2 linked regions of the Alicycliphilus denitrificans K601 genome follow. Each later gene encodes a partner of the first gene's protein in a complex. Links are inferred from orthologs where the notes say so. Each region holds a gene or a part of one and is shown on either strand. Other genes may lie near its edges.

Region 1 (3,211 bases):
CATCGCGTCCTGGATGTAGCCCTTGAGGATGCCGTCCTCGATGAGCACGTTGCGCTGCGTGGCGTGGCCCTCGTCGTCCACGTTGAGCGAGCCGCGGCGGTCGGCGAGGGTGCCGTCGTCGAGCACCGTCACGCCCTTGGCGGCCACGCGCTGGCCTATGCGGCCGCTGAAGGCGCTCGATCCCTTGCGGTTGAAGTCGCCCTCCAGCCCATGGCCCACGGCCTCGTGCAGCAGCACGCCGGGCCAGCCCGGGCCCAGCACCACGGTCATCTCGCCGGCCGGCGCGGGGCGCGACTCCAGGTTCACCAGGGCCGCGTTCACGGCCTCGTCCACGTACTGCGCGATCTGCTCGTCGCTGAAGTAGGCCAGGCCGAAGCGCCCGCCGCCGCCGGACGAGCCCACCTCGCGCCGGCCGCCCTGCTCGGCGATCACGGTGACCGACATGCGCACCAGCGGGCGCACGTCGGCCGCGAGCGTGCCGTCGGCGCGCGCCACGAGGACCACGTCGTACTCGCTGGCCAGGCCCGCCATGACCTGCGCCACGCGTGGATCCTTGGCGCGGGCACGCTGCTCGGCGCGCTCCAGCAGCTGCACCTTGGCCGTGCTGTCCATGGAGGCGATGGGGTCGATGTGGGGGTAGAGCGAACGGCTTTTCGCTATTTTTTTAGAAGCTACCCGCGCCCGCCCGCTCTGCGCTGTGGCCGAAATCGACCGCACGGTGCGGGCGGCGTCGAGCAGCGACGCCTCGGAGATGTCGTCGGAGTAGGCGAAGGCGGTCTTCTCGCCGCTGACGGCGCGCACGCCCACGCCCTGGTCGATGCTGAAGGAGCCGGTCTTGACGATGCCCTCCTCCAGGCTCCAGCCCTCGCTGCGCGTGTACTGGAAGTACAGGTCGGCGTCATCGACCTGGTGCGCGCGGATCTCCGCCAGGGCGCGGTAGAGGTGGGATTCGTCCAGGCCGAAGGGGGCGAGCAGCAGCTCGCGGGCCACGGCCAAGCGTTCGATGGTGGGTTCGCGGGAGATCATGCGGCGATTGTAGGCAGGCGCCGCGCCGCGTGCGGGACCTACAGCGTCTGCAGGGATTCCGGCGGCTCCCGCTCGGGCTGGTGGCGCGAGCGGGCCACCGACATCAGCACCCCCAGCGCCAGCCCCAGCGTGGTCATGGCCGTGCCGCCATAGCTCACGAACGGCAGCGGCACGCCCACCACGGGCAGGATGCCGCTGACCATGCCCATGTTCACGAAGGCGTAGGTGAAGAAGATCATGGCCACGGCCCCGGCCATGAGGCGGCCGAACAGCGTGCCGGCGCCGGCGGCGATGGCCAGCCCGCGCCACACCAGCAGCACGAAGCAGACGATGAGCAGCAGGTTACCGGCCAGGCCGAACTCCTCGGAGAAGGCGGCGAAGATGAAATCGGTGGTCCGCTCGGGGATGAACTCCAGGTGCGTCTGCGTGCCGGCCATGAAGCCCTTGCCCCAGACGCCGCCCGAGCCGATGGCGATCATGCCCTGGATGATGTGGAAGCCCTTGCCCAGCGGGTCGCGCGAGGGGTCCAGCAGCGTGCAGATGCGCTGCTGCTGGTAGTCGTGCAGCACCGGCCAGCGCACGCCGTCGGCGCACAGCTGGGGCTCAAACCAGACCACGAGGGCGATGCCGGCCACACCCAGCAGCACCGGCGGCGCCACCAGCTTCCAGGGCAGGCCCGCGAAGAAGATCACCGACAGCCCGGCAGCCATGACCAGCAGCGAGGTGCCCAGGTCGGGCTGCTTCATGATCAGCCCCACGGGGATCATGAGCAGCACGCCCGCCACGACGAAGTCCAGCGCGCGCAACTGGCCCTCGCGCTTCTGGAACCACCAGGCCAGCATCAGCGGCATGGCGATCTTCATGAGCTCGCTGGGCTGTATGACCACGCCCACGTTGATCCAGCGCTGCGCCCCCTTCTTGGTAATGCCGAACAGCGCCACCGCCACCAGCAGGGCCACGCCCAGCAGGTACAGCGGCACCGCCAGCGCCATCAGCCGCTGCGGCGGGATCTGCGCCACCACGAACAGGATGCCCGCCGCCAGCAGCATGTTGCGTCCGTGGTCGGCAAAGCGCGTGCCATGGTCGTAGCCCGAGGAATACATGGCCACCAGGCCGATGGACGACAGCACCAGCAGCAGGGCGATCAGCGGCCAGTCGAAGCCGCTGAACAGGGGCCATATGCGTTGCGGCAGCGAGGGTTTGTCGAATACGGCGGGCATGGGGGCGACATTATCGACGGCCGGATAATCCCCGCATGCGCGCCACCCATCTGCTCTACCTGCATGGCTTCCGCTCCTCGCCCCAGTCCGCCAAGGCGCGCCTGGTGGCCGGGCACGTGGCCAGCCACCACCCGGACGTGTTCCTCTGGTGCCCGCAGCTGCCGCCCTCCCCGCGCGAGGCCATGGCGCTGGTGGCGGACGGCATCGCCGCATGGCCCCAGGGGCCGGGCATGGCAGTGATCGGCTCGTCGCTGGGCGGCTACTACGCTAGCTGGGTGGCCCGGCAGGCGCGCTGCGCCAGCGTGCTGCTCAACCCCGCGGTGCGGCCGGAGCGCGACCTGGCGCGCCACATCGGCGAGCAGACGGCCTGGCACGACCCCGAGGCGCGTTTCTTCTTCCGCCCCGAGTTCATCGCCGAGCTGCAGGCGCTGGACGTGAGCGGCCAGCCCCCGGCCGGCCCCGAGCTGCTCATCGCCGCCCGGGGCGACGAGCTGCTGGACTGGCGCGAGATGGTGGAGCGCTACCCGCAGGCGCGGCAGATGGTGCTGGAGGGCGGCGACCACGCGCTGAGCGACTTCCCCGCGCACCTGGAAGAAGCGCTGCGCTTCTGCAACCTGGCCTGATTCCATTTCCAGATCAATCGAGTACGCGAAGGCGAAGCGCAGACAGTGCTGTAGCACGGCAAGCGAAGCCGACAAAGTAATCGATTGATCTGGAAATGGAAATTACTGCGCCAGCGGCTCGCCGCTGGCCTGCCCGCCGCCCTGCCAGCGCGCGAAGTCGCCCGGATAGGCGCGGCGGTAGCGGTCGGCGTGCAGGGCCGCCTCGTCCTCCAGGCCCAGCAGGCGGGCGCTGGCGATCAGCTTCTCGATCACGCGCGGCTCGGGCGAGAAGTGCAGCAGCCGCGACGCCATGTCGTGCATCTGCCGCGCATTGGCCGGCGTGACGGCCGTGGTGGTGAGCAC
Region 2 (3,295 bases), 3.6 Mb from region 1 along the record:
CGATCGGCTCGATCAGCGCCGCGGCGCGGCACTGCCGCCTGCGCGGCCGGCGCCTGAAGGTGCTGTGGCTCGACGCCCATGCCGACGCGAACACGCCGGCCTCGTCGCCCAGCGGCAACCTGCACGGCATGCCCGTGGCCTGCCTGCTGGGCCATGGGCCGCGGCAGCTCACGCAACTGGCGGGCGCGGCCCCGGCGCTGCAGGCGCGGCAGATCACGCTGCTCGGCGTGCGCAGCGTGGACGCGACCGAGAAGCGCTTCGTCAACGCGCAGGGCATCGAGGTGTACGACATGCGCAGCATCGACGAGCTGGGCATGCGCTCCGTGATGCAGGCGGCCCTGGCCGACGTGGACGAGAACACGCACCTGCACCTGAGCTTCGACATGGATGGCCTGGACCCCACGATCGCGCCCGGCGTGGGCACGCCGGTGCGCGGCGGCCCGACCTACCGCGAGACCCAGCTGTGCATGGAGATGCTGGCCGACAGCGGCGCCCTGGGCTCGGTGGACGTCATGGAGCTGAACCCGGCGCTGGACGTGCGCAACCAGACGGCCGAGCTGGCGGTGGACCTGCTGGAGAGCCTGTTCGGCAAGTCCACGCTGATGCGCGCGTAGAGCCTGTTCAGGCGCTCAAGGCTCCGGCACGACGGAGACTTCGTCGGCGCGCCGCGGCACGCCTACGGGAGCCCCGGCCTGGCCCTTGGCGACGGCCGCCAAGTCCTGCTCGCCGGGGTACTGGCCCAGCAGCCAGTAATCGAACACGCGGCGCACGATGGGCGCGGCGGCCGCGGCGCCGAAGCCTGCGTTCTCCACGATCACGGCGACGGCGATCCTGGGCTCCTCCACCGGCGCGAAGGCGGCGAACAGCGAATGATCGCGCTGGTGCTCCTCCAACAGCCTGGCGTTGTACTTCACGTTCTGCCCCAGGCTCACGGCCTGGGCCGTGCCGGTCTTGCCGGCCGACGTGTAGGGCGCGCCCATGAACACGCGCCGGCCCGTGCCCGCCTGGTTCACGGCCATGAGCGCGTTGTGCACGATGGCCACGTTCTTGGGGTTGAAGCCCAGCGGCTCGCCCGGGGGCTGCTGCACCTCGCTCACCTGGCCGCTGACCTGGTCCTTCACGGCCTTGACCAGGTGCGGGCGGTAGCGCGTGCCGCCGTTGGCGAGCGTGGCCTCGGCCACGGCCAGCTGCAGCATGGTGAAGTTGTTGTAGCCCTGGCCGATGCCCAGCGACACCGTCTCGCCCGAATACCAGCGCTTCATCTCCGGGCGCTTGTAGGTGTTCCTCTTCCACTCGGTGCTGGGCAGCACGCCGCGCACCTCGCCCCCCAGGTCGATGCCGGTGATCTGGCCGAAGCCCAGCGGCTTCATGAAGTCGTGGATGACGTCCACCCCCATGTCCACGGCCAGCGAGTAGAAATAGGTGTTGCTCGAATACTGGATGGCGCGGTGCATGTCCACGCCGCCCAGGCCCCCTTCGTGGCTGCGGAAGGTGCGCCCGCCGTAGTTGAAGAAACCCGGGTCGCTGTAGACCTGCGTGGGCGAGCGCTTCTTGAGCTCCAGCGCCGCCAGCGCCATGAAGGGCTTGTAGGTGGAGCCCGGCGGGTAGGTACCGCGCAGCGCGCGGTTGAGCAGGGGCTTGTTGATGGACTCGTTGAGCGCCTGCCAGTTCTCCTGGTCTATGCCCTCGACGAACAGGTTGGGGTCGAACGTGGGCTTGGACACCAGCGCCAGCACCTCGCCATTGCGCGGGTCGAGCGCCACGAGCGCGCCGCGGCGTTCGCCGAACATATCCTCGACGAGCTTCTGCAGCTTGATGTCCAGCGACAGCATCACCGTGTTGCCCGGCGTGGCCGGGTGGCTGTTCAGGCGCCGCACGGCGTGGCCGCCGGCCGAGGTCTCCATGCGCTCGAAGCCCGTATGGCCGTGCAGCGTGGACTCGAAGCTCTGCTCCACGCCGAGCTTGCCGATGTAGTCCGTGCCGCGGTAGTTGGCCGCGTCGTCCGAATCCTCGATGCGCTCCTTCTCGCGCTGGTTGATACGGCCGATGTAGCCGATAGCGTGGCTCGCCACCTCACCCAGCGGGTAGTTGCGGAACAGCCGCGCCTTGATCTCCACGCCGGGGAAGCGGTAGCGCTGCGCCGCGAAGCGCGCCACCTCCTGGTCGGTCAGGCGCGTGCGTATGGGCAGGGAGTCGAAGCTGCGCGACTCCTCGCGCAGGCGCTTGAAGCGGCGCCGGTCGCGCGGCTGTATGTCCACGATCTGGGCCAGCTCGTCGATCGTCGCCTCCAGGTCCATGGCGCGCGAGGGCGTGATCTCCAGCGTGTAGGCCGAATAATTGGTGGCCAGCACCACGCCGTTGCGGTCGATGATCAGGCCGCGGTTGGGCACGATGGGCACGATGGCCGTGCGGTTGCTTTCCGCCTGGTCGGCCAGGTCCTCGTGGCGCACCACCTGCAGCACCACCAGGCGCGCGGCGATGAGCACGAAGGCCAATAACACCACCACGCCCAGCACGAACACGCGCAGGCGAAAGCGCCAGGTGTCGGCCTCGACATTGCGCAGCTCGGTCATCGCCTTCGGCCCCCGTTCACAAGGGACGATTATCGTCCTGGTCCGGCGGCCGGCGCTGCGGCGCCAGCAGGATCCAGCTGGCCAGGGGCCAGATGGCCGCCTCCAGCAGCGGCGCCACCAGGCCCTCGAACCCGGGCAGGGTACCGCCGCCGGCGACCACGCGCAGCGCCAGCTCCACCGCATGGGCGGCGAAGAACAGCGGCAGCAGCTGCAGCGCCTGCAGCAGCTGCCCGAACCACAGCAAGCGGCGATGGGTGTACTGGGCGCCGAACATCAGGCCGCAATACACCAGCGCGTGCTGGCCCAGCAACGCAGACTGGTTCACGTCGATGCACAGCCCCATGGCGAAGGCCACGCCCAGTCCCACGCGCTGCGGCTGGTGCATGCCCCAGAACACGAGCAGCACCATGACCCAATCCGGCGTCCAGACCACGCGGCCCAGCGGCAGCATGTTCAGCGCCAGGGCCGCCAGCAGGCTGGCCCAGATGAAGGCGGGGCTCACCGGCAGCAGCAGCTGCTGGCCCTTGGGCATGATCATTTGCGGCCTCCGCGCTTCTGCGGCGCCGGCTCGGGCTCGGGGCGTGCGGGCATGTCGGCCACGAGGGGCTTGAGCACCATCACGTGGCGCGCGCCATGGACCTGGGCCAGGGGCGCGCAGTAGATGCGCGCGAAGGCCGAGTCCGCCCGGCGCTCCACGCGCAGCACGCGCGCCACGGGCAGGC

What was found.
Region 2: the proteins of rodA (region 1) and mrdA are in contact, whole or in part, in a crystal structure (PDB 6PL5), measured with the Thermus thermophilus proteins. The link is inferred for Alicycliphilus denitrificans K601 from one-to-one orthologs. Residues at the interface, in WP_223903423.1 of Thermus thermophilus: Phe161, Val165, Phe168, Val169, Leu172, Pro198, Tyr199, Glu202, Tyr211, Arg212, Asp213, Gln220, Val221, Gln223, Ser224, Ile226, Ala227, Ile228, Gly229, Ser230, Gly266, Phe267, Val270, Leu274, Tyr277, Gly278, Leu281, Phe285, Leu289, Arg297; in WP_223903432.1 of Thermus thermophilus: Arg4, Ile5, His6, Leu8, Ala9, Phe12, Ala15, Leu16, Leu19, Gly20, Arg22, Ala23, Trp24, Leu26, Gln27, Val28, Tyr31, Tyr34, Leu36, Leu43, Thr45, Asp47, Lys156, Gln157, Gly158, Ser160, Val184, Leu201, Glu202.

What each region holds. Positions count from the first base shown.
Region 1 is NC_015422.1:3,974,648-3,977,858, reverse strand. Bases 156-3,059 are described here. They hold rodA (rod shape-determining protein RodA), read right to left. Parts: upstream 2,247-3,059; coding sequence 1,065-2,246; downstream 156-1,064. Other genes in these bases: ALIDE2_RS18940 (PglL family O-oligosaccharyltransferase), read right to left, coding at 2,972-3,059; ALIDE2_RS18945 (YqiA/YcfP family alpha/beta fold hydrolase), read left to right, coding at 2,282-2,869; tldD (metalloprotease TldD), read right to left, coding at 156-1,026. Outside these bases: more of tldD, read right to left, coding at 1-155; more of ALIDE2_RS18940, read right to left, coding at 3,060-3,211. UniProt on the Escherichia coli protein: Peptidoglycan polymerase that is essential for cell wall elongation. Also required for the maintenance of the rod cell shape. Functions probably in conjunction with the penicillin-binding protein 2 (mrdA).
Region 2 is NC_015422.1:349,667-352,961, reverse strand. Bases 102-3,089 are described here. They hold mrdA (penicillin-binding protein 2), read right to left. Parts: upstream 2,574-3,089; coding sequence 630-2,573; downstream 102-629. Other genes in these bases: mreD (rod shape-determining protein MreD), read right to left, coding at 2,590-3,089; rocF (arginase), read left to right, coding at 102-614. Outside these bases: more of rocF, read left to right, coding at 1-101; more of mreD, read right to left, coding at 3,090-3,111; rod shape-determining protein MreC, read right to left, coding at 3,108-3,295. UniProt on the Escherichia coli protein: Catalyzes cross-linking of the peptidoglycan cell wall. Responsible for the determination of the rod shape of the cell. Is probably required for lateral peptidoglycan synthesis and maintenance of the correct diameter during lateral and centripetal growth.